Regions from separate parts of the Shewanella sp. SP1S1-7 genome, predicted to be linked through region 2. Evidence: riboswitches for the same ligand, from Rfam matches in the RefSeq annotation. Region 2 holds a riboswitch; the other holds the start of a gene.
What was found. A riboswitch is a leader RNA that binds a small molecule or an ion and turns the genes downstream of it on or off. The one in region 2 is predicted to bind thiamine pyrophosphate.
Positions count from the first base shown of each region.

Region 1: it holds a riboswitch for thiamine pyrophosphate, as region 2 does, so the genes downstream of both, Q4Q49_RS20785 (TonB-dependent receptor domain-containing protein) here and thiC (phosphomethylpyrimidine synthase ThiC) in region 2, are expected to answer to the same signal.

Region 1 is NZ_JAUOEU010000043.1:4,789-12,676, forward strand. Features, by position in the region: gene Q4Q49_RS20755 (PaaI family thioesterase) at 1-150, shown strand, start outside; gene Q4Q49_RS20760 (PaaI family thioesterase) at 137-634, shown strand; gene Q4Q49_RS20765 (YcfL family protein) at 776-1,171, shown strand; gene deoD (purine-nucleoside phosphorylase) at 1,462-2,166, shown strand; gene tsgA (MFS transporter TsgA) at 2,217-3,392, shown strand; gene Q4Q49_RS20780 (Crp/Fnr family transcriptional regulator) at 3,460-4,140, opposite strand; TPP riboswitch at 4,338-4,463, shown strand; gene Q4Q49_RS20785 (TonB-dependent receptor domain-containing protein) at 4,518-6,713, shown strand; gene Q4Q49_RS20790 (hypothetical protein) at 6,820-7,080, shown strand; gene pnuC (nicotinamide riboside transporter PnuC) at 7,127-7,780, shown strand; gene Q4Q49_RS20800 (aminoglycoside phosphotransferase family protein) at 7,780-7,888, shown strand, end outside.
Region 2 is NZ_JAUOEU010000001.1:285,343-293,230, forward strand. Features, by position in the region: gene Q4Q49_RS01230 (bifunctional hydroxymethylpyrimidine kinase/phosphomethylpyrimidine kinase) at 1-1,525, opposite strand, end outside; gene thiC (phosphomethylpyrimidine synthase ThiC) at 1,528-3,651, opposite strand; TPP riboswitch at 3,853-3,951, opposite strand; gene Q4Q49_RS01240 (hypothetical protein) at 4,120-5,433, opposite strand; gene trhA (PAQR family membrane homeostasis protein TrhA) at 5,941-6,624, shown strand; gene Q4Q49_RS01250 (tRNA-uridine aminocarboxypropyltransferase) at 6,727-7,335, opposite strand; gene Q4Q49_RS01255 (NUDIX hydrolase) at 7,482-7,888, opposite strand, start outside.

The DNA of each region.
Region 1 (7,888 bases), on a different contig from region 2:
ATTGCTTATCAAGACAGCATAGATGATCCTATTGCCCATGCTGTTGGTTCCTTTATGCGGATCAGCCCAGAAATGGTGGGTGATGCCTTTAGAAAAGCGCTGATGGGTGAAGCCGTGCCTGAGATAGGAGACACTGATGAGCGCAAATAATTCGGAACTTGGCACAGCCAGTGCCACTCAACATGCCCAAGTAAAAGCGCCTATCGATGTGCAAGGCATTGTTAAGCGCGCGACTGAGCTTAACGATTTCGGTCATTTACTTGAGCACGTTCCCTATGCCAAATTTATTGGGATGAAGGTTGAGCGTTTTGGTGATGAACTGATTTTTAAACTGCCTGCTAAGGACGACAATATCGGTAATCCTGTGTTGCCAGCGATTCATGGCGGCGTCATTGCAGGTTTTATGGAGATGTCGGCGATAGTGCAGTTAATGGTCTTTATGCAAACAGCCAAAGTGCCTAAAGTGGTTGATTTTTCCATCGACTATTTACGTGCGGGTCTGCATAAAGATAGCTTTGCTGAATGTCGTATTACCCGTCAGGGGCGACGAGTGGCCAACGTGAATATCGATTGTTGGCAAACCAATCGTAAGCAGCTCATCGCTACGGCACGGGCGCACTTTCTGATTGATTAACTCGTTTTATTGAGCAGATGTTTGAGTGATGATTAAGTCTGTCTTGTTAAGCATAAGTTCAGCACAGTTCGATTAGCTTGTCGTTTAATGGGAAATGATGCGCGCTGGCCGCGCATTTTGTCGCGTGACTGGGAGAAAGAGATGAAACAAATTTATACCGGACTATTATTGGCCGCGGCGCTGACCTTAGGTGCTTGTGCCTCACATACTGCAGGTATTTCAGTGAGTTCGCTCGGTGAAACCCGCGTCGATAATTCCAGCTTTGCCCGAGATATTGGAGTTGAAAGTGTGGATGCACGCCGAGTTGGCGATTTAGTGCAGGGCTCTGCGCTGATTGTTAGCAAATCATCAACTGACATGCGTGTGCAGTATAAATTCACTTGGTACGACGCCAGCGGTTACACCATAGAAGATGAGGCAACCAGCTGGAAATCGGTCAAGCTGCACGGCAAGCAACAATTGCAAGTCTCCGCCGTGGCACCTAATGCCCAAGTGGTTAAATTTGATGTGTACGTGCGCGAAACCTTTTCGAACTAAGCCTGAGTTTGCCTTTGTTTAGTTTATAAATTATTTTTTGATATAAAGTGATTGTTATAATGGCTTACTTCTCTCTGGGGTAAGCCATTTTTATCCGTATTGATTAATTTTTCAACAACCTTTTCTCATTTTTTATCTTTATTAATTCAGCCTTATCATGTTGAAATATGCGATTAATTACTCATTGTTGAGTAAAAAAACTTACTGCAGGGCTAGAACCGGACTTTAGTCCTAAATACATTTAGTGATTGAGCACTACTATCAGCATATTACCACATGAGGATAGAAAGATGACTGCTCATATTAATGCTCAACCTACTGATTTTGCTGAAACTGTTATTATGCCGGGTGATCCACTACGTGCTAAATATATCGCTGAAACCTATCTCACCGATGCCGTAGAAGTCACGAATGTTCGCAATATGCTTGGTTACACGGGCTTTTACCAAGGACAACGCATTTCCGTTATGGGGCATGGTATGGGTATTTCATCTATGGTGCTCTATGGCCATGAGCTGATTAATTATTTTGGCGTGAAACGCATTATTCGTATTGGCAGTTTAGGTGCAACACAAAAACATGTACAAATGCGAGATGTTATTTTAGCCCAAGCCGCAGGTACGGATTCACCTACTAACGCTAAGCGTAGTAGCGGCTACCAAATGGCAACTTCTGCGACCTTTTCTTTATTGCATAAAGCCTATACAACAGCGAATGAGAAAGGTATTAGTGTAAAAGTTGGCAATATCTTTAGTGGTGATCTTTATTACGATCCCGATGAAGATATGATCCCCGCACTTGAGCGTTTTGGGGTATTAGGTATTGATATGGAAGTGGCGGGGCTTTATGGATTGTCACACCAACAAGGTATCGAATCATTAGCCATTTTAACGGTATCGGATCATTGTTTAACCGGTGAAGAAACAACGGCCGAAGAACGCCAACTCTCTTTTAATAATATGATCGAGCTCGCGTTAGAAACCGCCCTCAATTAGGTTTAAAGCCATCCTTTGAACCCTTAGCATTTCACTTATGGAATGACATAATGAATAATAAAATTACTTTAACAGCCATCAGTTTTCTCGCCAATTTTATTATGGCGGGCTTTGCGACCCAATTTGGGATGTTGATTGAACCCATAGCTGAGAAATTTGCTGCTAATGTTAACGAAGTTGCATCAATCTTTTCATTGCTCAATGGTGGTGCACTCGCGGGGACGATTGCAGCATTTTTCTTTATTGAAAAAATGGGTATCAAAAGAATGACCTTGATAAGTTACAGTCTGGTTGCTCTTTCTGCTCTGGCTTTACATCTAACCAATTCCCTACAAGTTGTGATGGTGGCAATGACCTTGATTGGTTTTTGTGGCGGTATCGGTCTATGTATTGCTGGTACGATTGTGGTGTCTGTGTGGCAAGAGAAATTACAAAGCACAATGTTAGTAGTGCAGGATGCGACTTTTAATATTGCAGGTGTTATTTTTCCATTGATAACAACTTATGCATTAACAAGCTCACTATCATGGAGTTATAGCTATTTAGCTGTAGGTTTGGTCGCGTTAGGTACCGTCATTATTACATTATTCACTAATTTTTCTATATGTGAGCAGTCTTCTTCAACAGAAGATAAGCAACAATCTGAGTGGAATTTTGGAATTATTAGCGGGGGTATTGGATTATTTTTAGGGATGCTCGCATTATATACATTTTTAACTTGGGCACCTTTATTTGTAAAACAAAAATTTGATATTCCGTTTGAAGAGGCGGGTAATATTATTACCCAGTATTGGTCCGCTGCGCTAATTGGTGCCCTAATTTCGACTGTGATTGTGACTCGTGTAAAAATTCACCATTTCTTAGTTGGTATTATTGCTTTAGCTATGGTGCTCACCTCTGCCATTGTCAGTACCAATAATCTTAATTGGATAGCTTATTTAACCTATGGTTACGGTTTTGTGTGTGCCGCGCTTTATAATGCATTTATTGCTTATGGCGTGTCTTTTGTAAAAAAAGCCAGCAGCAAAAATGTGTCATATATTCTTATTAGCGGAAGTGCAGGGGCGATGTTTAGCCCAGCCATCAGTTCTTTCTTTGAACGTATTATCGGATTACAAACAGTGATGTATGTGATTCCTTTGCTTTACGCAGCGATATTTATGTTATTGATCGTTTCAAGTCGGATGAAATCGGCTATGGAACAACACTCGCCATCGGTAAGTTAATTTACCTGTGCATCCATCCCACACTCGGTTGTTAAATTAAGTCGAGTGTGGGTTATGCTGAAAGCGATTATATGCCTGCTTCAACAAATTTCTTGAGTGCGTTGAGATCACAAATCCGAATGCCATCTTTTTTCCGCTCAATTAAGCCTCGTTCCTCAAGATTTTGTAGTGCCCGACGGTAGACTCGGTCGGTAGTACCAAATCGTTCAGCCTCTAAATAGCGTTTACTAAAGCCATCTACGGGCAAGTCATTTAAGTATTCATGGTAAATATCAAATGCCACGTTATAACTGATGGGATAGAGCAGTCGCCGAGTAAAAATATCCACTGTGTCTTGGTAGTCAATCGCAATTGCACTAGCGAAAAATAGCGCGAGTTGAGGGTGTTGACCGAGGTAATGTTGCAGTTTTTCAGCGCTAATCAACGTGATTTCTAAGGGTTCACTGGCAATAATGTCTAGTTGACAGTGGTACTGGGTGAAGAACTCCATTTCGCCAAACAGCTGTGAATCACAATCAATAGTACCTAATTGAAAACACCGACCATTTCTCGCGGTATGGCCGAGTGATACGCGACCTTGCTTCACCAATACAAGTGATGCCATCGCTTCCCCCTGCGTCATGAGGTGAGCGCCTTTTTTGAGCATTTTTATTTCGCTGATACAGCTAAGTACAACCGCTTCAATAAGTGGATAGTCTTGCTCCCATCGCTGGCTATAACGTCCTTTCGATAAAGGTTTTAGCTGCATCGACTATGATCCTCTTACTGTTTTCGAAATTGCGACCTTCTATAGCATTATCATGATAGGCGGTCAAATGGACGAAAGGATTTAGGCGGCTACTAAAGATATTTTCATCATACGAACTGAAGGGCCGTGGTTTTCGCGACATTTAATTGAATCGCAGAGATAAGAGTGCCCACTTTTTATTTCCGTCATGTATACTAGGCGCCGCCAAGGGGTGTTTGCAGCGAATGAATTTACGTTGATTACTGCAAACTGAGATGTCAGCTGACGAACCCTTAGAACCTGATCCGGCTAATACCGGCGTAGGAATGGGCCAATTAACAGCACACTTCTGAATCGCTTATTCGTTGCCGGATCTCAAACATTATATTTGAGGTCCTATGTCAAACCGTAAAACGTCAAACCGTCATTCCCCGTTTTTAACCCGAGCGCCACTGGCATTAGCCATTGCTGCCGCGCTGAGCACTGCTGCATTTGCACAAACCGACGCTATCGATAAACCCGATCCCAGCACTGAGATGGAAGTCATGGTAGTGACGGCGGATTTTCGCAGTTCAAGCTTAGAAAAAATGCCTTCAAGTATTACCGTTATCGACAGTCAAAAAATTCAAGATGAAAGCGCGCAGCATTTCGAGGATGTGCTTAATTCTATTGCTAACTTTAACTGGTCAGGTGGAAGTTCGCGGCCAAAATATTTTCAAATTCGCGGTGTAGGTGAGCAAGAGCAATACCAAGGTGCGCCTAATTCTTCTGTGGGTTACATCATTGATGATATCGATTTATCCGGTATTGGCATGGTGTCGAGCATGTACGATCTACAGCAAGTCGAAGTGCTGCGTGGACCACAGGGCACACGTTATGGCGCCAATGCTTTAGCGGGACTGATTTATCTGAAAAGTAACGATCCCACCGATGTGTTTGAACATGGCGGCGAAGTCTCGTTAGGCGATGATGATTTACGCACGTTTAGCGGTTTCAGTTCAGGCCCATTAACGGATTCTGGCAAGCTGCTTTATCGTGTGTCACTGCAGCAACATCAACAAAATGGCTACCACGACAACCTCTATTTAGGCCGTGACGATACCAATGGCCGCGATGAGTTCAGCGGTCGCGCTAAGCTGCGCTGGTATGCGACTGACGATTTGCAGTTTGATTTAACTGTGCTGCACGCCGATTTTGATAATGGTTATGATGTGTGGAGTTTAACCAATTCACCGACCCAGACGACATCGGATCAACCGGGTGTCGATAGCCAGCGCACCACAGGCGCGGGTTTTAAAGCGACCTATTCCGGCGCCGCAACCTTTGAGCTAACCTCGTTAACGTCCTTTGCGAATACCGATCACCATTACAGTTACGATGGCGATTGGTCGAACCCAGAGTATTGGGCTTCTAAGCAATGCAGTGATGACGATGGCAATCTGGCGCCGTGCCAATATGATTATTTTTGGGATAAAACTGGCCAACGTAAAACCGTGTCGCAAGAGTTTCGCTTAAGTTCTAACGAGCAGGGCCGAATCTTTGCGGACAGCACAGATTGGTTGCTTGGTGTGTACGGCATGAATCTGAAAGAAGATAACCAATTGTATTCTGAATACAATACTTGGCCGGATGAAGTCTTAGACTCTGAGTATGAAGCGACGAACTATGCCTTGTTTGGTCAGCTCGATACGGATCTGGGCTCAGATTATGCCTTATCTGTTGGTTTACGTTTAGAGCGCCGCAATAGCCATTACTCAGATACGAATAACGATAATTTCGACCCGAGCGAAACCATGTGGGGTGGGCATATTGCAGTGAGTAAAGTGCTGAATGACTCACACAACGCATATGTCCGTGTCGCGCGCGGTTACAAGGCGGGCGGTTTTAATATGACTTTGCCTGTCGAACTGAACGATAAAAAAGAGTTCAGTACTGAGACGCTTTATAACTATGAAATTGGCCTTAAATCCCATTGGCTCGCAGGGCTTATCGATACTAATCTGGCGCTGTTCTATATGGACAGACAAGATCAACAGGTGGCGGCATCCCAGCAAGACCCTGATAAACCACAGCGTTTTATTTTGTTCACCGAAAACGCAGGCAGTTCGAATAACTATGGTGCTGAGTTAGATGCGACCTGGTATGCCACGGATAATCTACAAATTTACTCAAGCTTAGGTTGGTTAGAAACCGCCTACGGCGATTATCAGTATCAGGACAAATATGGCACTGAGGTGGATTTAACTGGCCGTGATCTGGCCCATTCACCACACTTTACCTACAGCCTTGGTGGGACTTATCGTGCCAATTCGGGTTGGTTTGCTAACCTAAACTTAAGCGGTAAGAGCGAGTTTTACTATTCAGACAGCAATGAATCCCGTTCTGAACCCTACACTATCGTCAATGCCCGCGTGGGTTATGAGGCGAGTGCATGGTCGGCTTATTTATGGGGCCGTAATTTGTTCAATGAAGAATACGGTGTGCGCGGTTTCTACTTCGGTAACGAGCCTGATAATGGCTGGGCAGAAAAGCAATATATTCGTTACGGTGATCCGCGTCAGATTGGCGTCACCTTTAACGTTAAGTTCATGTAAAAGCTCATATAATGACTCAGGTCACTATGAGCCATTTGAGTTAACTTATGACTAAGCTGTAGTCCGGTGTAAGGGCTATAGTTTCTCTCAAATTTAAGGAATTAAGATGAAACTGACCGCAGAAATTAGCATGTATCCCTTCAATGAGAACTACCTCGATCCGATTAAGTGGTTCATTGGTCGCGTGGATAGCTATCCTAATATCGAGCGCGTGACCAATGCGATGGCAACCCAAGTGTGCGGTGATTATTTAGATGTGATGACTATGCTGGCGACCGAGATGCAAGCCGCCCATGAGAAGTGGGGCAAGGCAGTATTTGTGTGTAAGTTTATCGGTGGTGAGCTGAATTTAGCCCACAGCGAATAATGTTTTAGCGTCATATACGCGACAAATAGGCAGTGAGAACAACACAATGACAGATTTATGGTTAACCTTGGTCGAGAGTATGAATGCGGCCTTTGGTGAAGTCCATGTGATGACCGCATGGGAAGCCTTAGCGGTATTGCTGGCCATGGCATATCTACTGCTGGCAATGAAGGCGAGCGTCTGGTGCTGGGCGGCGGCCTTTGCCAGTACCGCCATTTACACTGTGTTGTTTTGGAAGGTGTCGCTACTGATGGAGTCAGTGCTGAATATCTATTATATGGCGATGGCGCTCTATGGATATTGGCTCTGGACCCAAGGCGGCGATAAACATCAAGGGGTCAAAGTGACCACTTGGTCGTTGAAAACCCACTTGAAGTTGATCGCGGTGACAGGCGTTATTTCGCTTTTTGTCGGGCACGGCATGGCGATGTATACCCAAGCCGCGTTCCCCTATTTAGATGCGGCCACGACCTGTTTTGCTGTGATGACGACCTATTTAGTGGCGAAGAAAGTACTTGAGAATTGGCTCTATTGGGTCGTTATCGACATAGTGTCTATTTACCTTTATCTCAGTAAAGGCTTGATGCTGACCTCGTTATTATTCGTACTCTATGTAGGGCTTGCAGTTGTAGGGTATTTCCTGTGGCGCACTGCGTTAGCCGATGCCCGTGAGGCCAATGCCTTGAAGTTACTCAGTTAATGCTCGATGTCAATGCTGCTAAGCCATACTCAGCGGGCGAATCATTCAATACACTCTTGCCCATACTCAAACGAGCTGGGCTTGAGCAAGTGCAGAGTATTTGCGAGC
Region 2 (7,888 bases):
CTAAATGTACCCCGAAGGCATGGTATTTTATCGCTAACTGCCAGTGATCATTAATAAAAAGCTGTGCATTAAAATGCTTGCCTAAGGCAATGGCTGTTTGAATTTGTGCTTCTAATTCGGAGCCAATTAACTCAGGTTCGCCTGACTTAGATTTGCCTGACTCACATCTACCTAGCGCAGACTTGCCTAAATCAGATTCGGCTGGCACTGCAGTAGTTAATTCGCTGATGTCGGTTTTTATCCGTAACTGCACGGTTTTAACGCCCGCAGCTAACAAACCCTCCAGCATGGTTAAGTCACTCACCACAGGGTAAACACCAAGATCGGCATCGAGCACTTTAAAACCGTGGGATAAAATATTTTGAGGTGGCGTCGAGGCTATTCTTACCTGAGCGGTTGCCTGATCTGTTGCAGATAAAACTGTTGCAACTAAATCACACCTAACATCAAGATGTTGATTGAGGTGATGACTAACAAAATTGCCATCACACAGATTTATCTTGGCATAGCGGGACAAATCATTAGGCCAACCCGTTCGGGCCAACGGCCCTGGACCTTGCCCTAAACCAATCGCCGCGCTTAAGCCTTGACTCACGTAGGCTTTGGCAACCACCACCGCATCTTGCAATACAAAACCTTGCGCTAACACAGCGGCAATGGCCGATGACAAAGTACAGCCGCTACCATGGTTATGACGGGTATTAACCCGCTGGCAGGCTAACCAGAAACGCCCATTTTGATGCAGCTCAGAGCTCGCGCGCACTTGACGACAAACTAGATAATCCTCGGCAAGCGCAAGGTCCCAGCCGTTGCTATCAAGAGCGATAACATGAACATTAGCCTGAGTTTGAGCATAAGTGCTAGCGTGAGTTTGAGCATGAGTATCAGCAAGAATGTCAGTGCAACCAAAGCTCACATCGCCACCTTTAGCGAGCACACTGCAATCAAGGCTCTGGGATAAAGCCAGTGCCGCGGCAGCGAATTGCGCTTTCGTTGAAACATCACTGTGAGTTAACCGCCCAAGTTCAAGCACATTGGGCGTGATAAGTTCGATTAAACCTTTGAAAGGCTTAAAATCTAAGGCTGATTTGGCCGCACTTTTTATATCCTGACAGTTATCTACTGCTAATGCATCGCCACAACTGGCGACCATCACAGGATCGACAATCACAGGCACTGATGGATAGTGGATTTTAAAACTAGCGATCCAATCTGCCAGCAATGCCACTTGAGTTTGATCTGCCAGTAAGCCGATTTTAATTGCTTTGGGTGGCAAGTCGGAAAGTAAAGTCGTCAGCTGAGCCATTAACATCGCCGCTGATACGGGCTCGACTAAAGTGACCGCCACAGAACTTTGCGCCGTCACTGTGGTGACCACACTGCAACCGTGACAGCCCAAATCTTGAATTGTCGCTAAGTCCGCCTGAATACCGGCACCGCCGCCACTGTCTGAACCGGCTATGGTCCAAACAAACGCGGGACGCTCGGTATTCATGGGCAATTTCCCCCCATGAATACCCTGCATAATTAGGCTTCCTCAGCTTCGGCGACAAGCTTGTCTTTGACGTGATAGATCTCGGCTCCCGAGGCAGCAAATTGTGCCGATTTTAGCGCCATAGCCGCTTCCAACTCCTGCGGCGTCTTGATTGTGACTTGCATGGCTTGGGCTGCCGCTTCAACTTGATCCGCCTTCGCTTGTGCCGCCTCTAAGCCAGCGGCATAGGCGCGCACATCTTGGGTGATTTTCATCGAACAAAATTTAGGGCCGCACATAGAGCAAAAATGCGCGACTTTAGCGGATTCCTGCGGTAAAGATTCATCGTGATAAGCACGCGCTGTTTCAGGATCTAGTCCTAAGTTATATTGATCTTCCCAGCGGAATTCAAACCGCGCCTTTGCCAGCGCATTATCACGAATTTGCGCACTCGGATGACCTTTCGCCACATCGGCGGCGTGGGCAGCAATCTTATAAGCAATCAAACCTTGCTTAACATCTTGTTTATTCGGTAATCCTAAATGTTCTTTTGGCGTGACATAACACAACATAGCACAGCCGTACCAAGCAATCATGGCCGCGCCTATGCCGGAGGTGAAATGATCATACCCAGGTGCGATATCAGTGATTTGCGGGCCAAGCGTGTAAAACGGCGCCTCATCGCAGTGAGCTAACTGCTTGTCCATGTTCTCTTTAATGAGCTGCATCGGGATATGTCCCGGCCCTTCGATAATGGTTTGTACATCGTATTCCCACGCGATTTTGACTAGCTCACCTAAGGTTTCAAGCTCTGCAAACTGGGCAGCATCATTAGCGTCGGCAATCGAGCCTGGACGCATACCATCACCTAAAGACAGGGATACATCGTAGGCAACGCAAAGCTCACAGATCTCACGAAAATGGCTGTAGAGGAAGTTTTCCTTGTGGTGACTCAGGCACCATTTGGCCATAATTGAACCGCCGCGGGAAACGATCCCAGTAACGCGTTTAGCCGTCATCGGCACGTAACGCAGCAGCACACCAGCATGAATAGTAAAGTAATCAACACCTTGCTCAGCTTGTTCAATCAAGGTATCGCGGAACACTTCCCAGGTTAAATCCTCTGCCACGCCGTTCACTTTCTCCAGCGCTTGATAAATCGGCACTGTGCCAATGGGCACTGGCGAGTTACGGATGATCCACTCGCGGGTCTCGTGGATATAACGCCCCGTGGATAAATCCATGACAGTATCTGCCCCCCAACGGGTTGACCAGACGAGCTTTTCCACTTCTTCCTCGATGGATGACGTCACCGCAGAATTACCAATATTGGCGTTCACTTTCACCAGAAAGTTACGCCCTATGATCATAGGTTCGGCTTCGGGATGGTTAATATTCAGCGGAATAATCGCGCGGCCACGGGCAACTTCGGCGCGGACAAATTCTGCGGTAATCGGTTCGCCGACTAAGGCACCAAAAGCTTCGCCCTTGGCTTTACGATTGAGGATTTCATCCTGTACTTCGGCAAGTGCCATGTTCTCGCGGATCGCCACATATTCCATTTCGGGCGTGATAATCCCTTGACGGGCATAGTGTAATTGGCTGACTCGTTTGCCCTGCAGCGCTCTACGTGGGCGGACAATGGCACTCGAGCCAGCCTCAAAACGTAGATGGTCTAAACCGTCGTCAGCGAGTCTTTGTTGGGTAAAGTCTGAGGTCGCGCAGGGTAATTGCTCTGTATCGTTGCGGGCTAGAATCCAGTTTTGTCTTAATTTACCAAGGCCTAGACGCACATTGATGTCGGCCTCAGGATCGGAATAAGGTCCGGCGCAATCGTACACGCGAATTGGCGGATTTTTTTCCATGATAGGCGCATCATCTGTACCGCCGACAAGGATGTCAGTCTGCAGGATTTGCCGCATGCCAACGCGTATATCGACACTGGAACCTTCGAGATAAATCTTTTGTGAATTAGGATGTTGCAGCGGCGCTAACGTATCGATAAAGGCTTGGGCCTGCGCGCGGGTTTCGCGGCGACTCGGCGCCTTAGGCACGATTGATTGACTAGACTCAGTCGATTTATTAGGCACTGTCGATTTATTAGGGATTGTCGACTCTGGCGCTGTGATTTCTATTGCATTGGCAGCTACAGCTGGGTTTTGGTTTGAACTGGACATAAGCAATCTCACGTTAAAAAATGGAGTTGCTTGTCTGGAGAATTGAGTTGTTGATAGCTGGACATGGCAATCAATTTTTGTGGCCAACACTGGCTTCAAAAATTGAGTTACCCTGCTCAATAACAATTAAATCTAAACATTAAGGCTTAAAACTCTGCTGAGTAAACAGGTGTTCAAGCCGTCTATTTTGGCGATTTAATGTGTGTTATTACGCTTGTTTCCTTCGCAGGTTTTAACCTGATCAGGTTCAACGGATCCCGAATAAACGGTCTCAGCCAAGAGGCACTCCGACAAGATGAGTGCGCAGTATAGACAGAAGCGGCAGCAACAAACAAGGAAAAAAGTAATTAAAAACCTTAACTACCAATCCAAAATAAAGACTCACAATCTATTGTTTTTAATTGAAAAAAATTAAGTAAAACTAAAAAATTTATAATTGGCGTGAAAATAAATCATAAAAGAAAGTCACTATTTATGGGGTTTGAGCATCATTTTGTTTAATCGAGATTGAATGGCATCATCAATAGCTTGATTGATTTTTTTGCCACTGCAGTCAAATGGGAAACCTAAATTTTCGGCGTAAGGATTAACTTGAGTGCCGACTTGTACCACGCGATAACAAGTATCCCCTTTACGCACAATACGATTTGGATCTAAGGGTAAATCTAGGCTCGTTGTGCCACCGAAATCATCGGCGTTAGGGACAAATAACACTTCCATCTCAGGGCTCATTTCACTCATATTCGATTTCCGGGTGAATTTATCGGCCTGTTCAATGACGAGATCATCGAGCGCTTGCTCGCGCTGACGTTCAAAATATTGCTGGGTGAATAAACTCATGCTTGAGCTTGTCGCTATTGTGCTCTCACCTTCTGCTGCGGGCGAGCTCTTAGCGCCAAGCTGCGGCTTTATTTCTGTGGTATCAAGCGTATTAGTTGGTTTTTTTGCCGTCACTTCCGCGGACTGTACTTCACTTTGGGCACTTGATTGAGATTGGCTCGATTGAGTGATGTCCGGTTTAACCGTATCTGGCTTCACTTTTCCCTGATCTACTTTTTCAGGCATGACCTTTTCAAGTATTGGCAGAGGCTTAACTTGAGTTTGAGGCGTGGGAACAGTTGTAGGCGTAACAGAACTTGTCATCTCAGTCTTATCCACGGCCTTGCTCTCTGTTTCTAGCGCAGCGCTTTCAGCCTTCTCTACCGCGGGAGCATAAATAAAGTAAGCTTTAAGCGCCGTCACTTTAGGGCCCCGACTTTCCGTTTCCGTTAATCCAAAGGGATTTAACTGTGGGCGCCACAAAATGCAGATAAGTAAAAATAAACACGTATGCACTAAGAGCACAAAAAATAGCAGGCTTAATCCTTTGAAATATGGCTGACGAGTACGTAACCCCAATCCTTGAGCACGGGTTTGTATTGTCCTAGACAGTTCAAGTTTGGATTCAGATTCAGAAACCAATTTATCTTGATCTTGATGTTCAGTATGGATTTCTTGCAGTACCAAATCTCGGGTTTTAACTTGAGCGATGCCTTTGATGTCATGCTCAGTGACTAAAAGGCCTGCACCGCGATTGAACGCTGACGGCTCGGCAGCAGTGGTAAAAACAGGCGTTTGTGCAGTATCCAGATCAACGAAGTGATGATCAAATGCAATAAAAGTCTCGCCTTCTGGCGATGTGACCGAAAAAAGCAAAGCACTATCAGTATCATCTCCAATCGCTATTGCTGTAGGAGATACTGTCAATAAAGGCACGGCTTTGGGTTGACGTTGAAAAGGCAAAATCCATCCTTAGGTTTTGTGTAGTCTCAATTGATTTCGATGATGCTTAACGTGGAACAATTACACTCAAATCCAATATCAATCCAATATCGAGTTGCTGAATATTGAAAGAGAATTATCCAATGATTGCATTTACTTGCGAGTACTCAACGCAGATTAGAGGAGGCAAACAGGGTAAAGTTCAACGCGAATGCAACACGTTACAAGCGCAGTGCTTACGCTAATGCTTAGTAAGACACTTGTCAGTCGAGACAAATAAGGCTGGGAATTGAGATCACAATCGCGCTAAATTGATGGGAAATGGCTTGTTAACTCTTACGTCTTGAAGCGGATAACATCATCAATGCGATACGCTGACGGGAATGCAAGACGGCGTAAAAAAGATAAAAGGTGAAAACAATAGAAGCCAATCACGAAATTTAAGCTTACAAGTGTGCGCTTAAATATGGTGATTTATTTTCCTAACTGATAGACTTAGTCATTATCGTTTGCGAGTGTGTATCTACCATGTCGAGTCAAAGTGTTATCGAACAACAAAACCCAGCTAAAATCCCTGCTAATTCTGGGCCTTATAGTATTAAAGAAGAGATCGCTAATAGCGTATCCCATGGCTTAGGCGTCATAGCAGGCATAGTGGCATTGGTACTGATGTTACTCAAAGGGCAAGATCATCTAACGCCAATTCAACTAACAGGCGTTGCCATTTATGGTGCGAGCATCATAGTGCTTTTTCTATGCTCGACCTTATACCACAGCGTTAGCCATTCAGGCTGGAAACATAAACTTAAGATCGCCGATCACTGCGCAATTTACTGCTTGATTGCAGGAACTTACACACCTTTGATGCTGATAAGCCTACAGGGGACGCAATCGATAGTGATTTTAACGGCGATTTGGTCGCTTGCGATTGGTGGGATCCTATTTAAGACGCTATTTATTCACAAATTCAAAAAGTTAAGCTTAGTCTTGTATCTCGCCATGGGTTGGCTATGTGTCACTGTGATGGGCGATTTAACGGCGGCCATGTCGGAGTTAGGTTTTAATCTATTGATCTTAGGTGGATTATTTTACACTTTAGGTGTGGTGTTCTACGTCGGGAAACGCATTCCATTTAACCATGCCATTTGGCATTTGTTCGTGCTTGGCGGTGCCATGAGTCACTTTCTGTGTATTTATCTGACTGTTCTTTAAATGGCTATGATTTAACTGACGGTGATTTATCTGTGGGTCAAAGCTAAAAGTCGTTAATTATCTATTCAAGCACTTCCTCGAACGCTCTCTCAAACATCGCAATCAAGTACGGCTATTCAATTCAGTAAATAGCGACGCTAATAGCGTCGCTTGTTCTGCTCTACCACACTGGCGCCAAAGCGCAATAATACATTCTGCAGTGCACAAGCCCCCTTCTTGCTGATTACGCCGCAATATAAAGGCGGATTCAGGCATAAGTGGCGGCAAACTGACTCGTGCAGCCGTTTTAAGATAGGGGCTCTGGCGCAGCATCTTACGTGCCTCCTGCCAGGTCGCATCTAAAATCACCACTTGGCTCGGCATTCGCTGTTCTGCTATCACTGTAGATTGCGCAGGCGCTAACAACATTTGTGCGTTCGAGAGTGCTGGCTCAGCTAAATCCGTATCTAAGGCATTATGATCAATGGGCACAGCGGGCTCAGTATCACTTGCAGGAAACAACAATTTAGCCTGCTGCGATGCCAGCATAGCCACTAAATCGTTATCAGGTGTAGTTCTCGACCAGACGATGCTTTTCACCTCTTCAGGGAATGCGGCTAACGCGAGTTGGCCGGTATTTGTTTTGCGGGTTAACTCGCGTTCGTGGGTCAATAAAATAATCTTCATTGCCTTCCTTGCTGCGGCAAAAGAATGAGAAATAGCCTTGTTCATCAACTTAATCATACAGAAGACCGAAGTGAATCCGCTTAAAAGATCAGGTTGAAATAACGACGTTTAATCGCTAACCAAACCCTGCTCACTCAGTTATGTGTGAAATAAAATCATAGATTAATGATATGATTTTAAAGCTATAAAACTTACAAACACTCCAACACTATCTTTTTTAGCAGAAAAGTTTCACGCTCTATTGATTGGCCTTTATGGGGATGATTGCGCTGAATATCTTCATTATGAGCGATGGCTTGATGAATATTGAGCCATTCAGGCCGCATGCCATTTTTTATCTCATGGGCTTCTAATCGAGTCTCACCTAAACCACGCTCGCCCAGTGCGGTGTCGATACGGCACACATAACAAAATGACTCCATGTGCACTACGTTCGCCCCTTCACGGTACCAAGGACGAAACTCTTCGTAACGACCAAAGGGGGCTAACACTTGAATGTCTAGGGCGCCGGTTTCTTCCTGTAGCTCACGGATCAGCCCGTCTTCGAGGCTCTCGCCGTCGTCAATTCCGCCGCCGGGTAAGCTGTAGTCGCGGTATT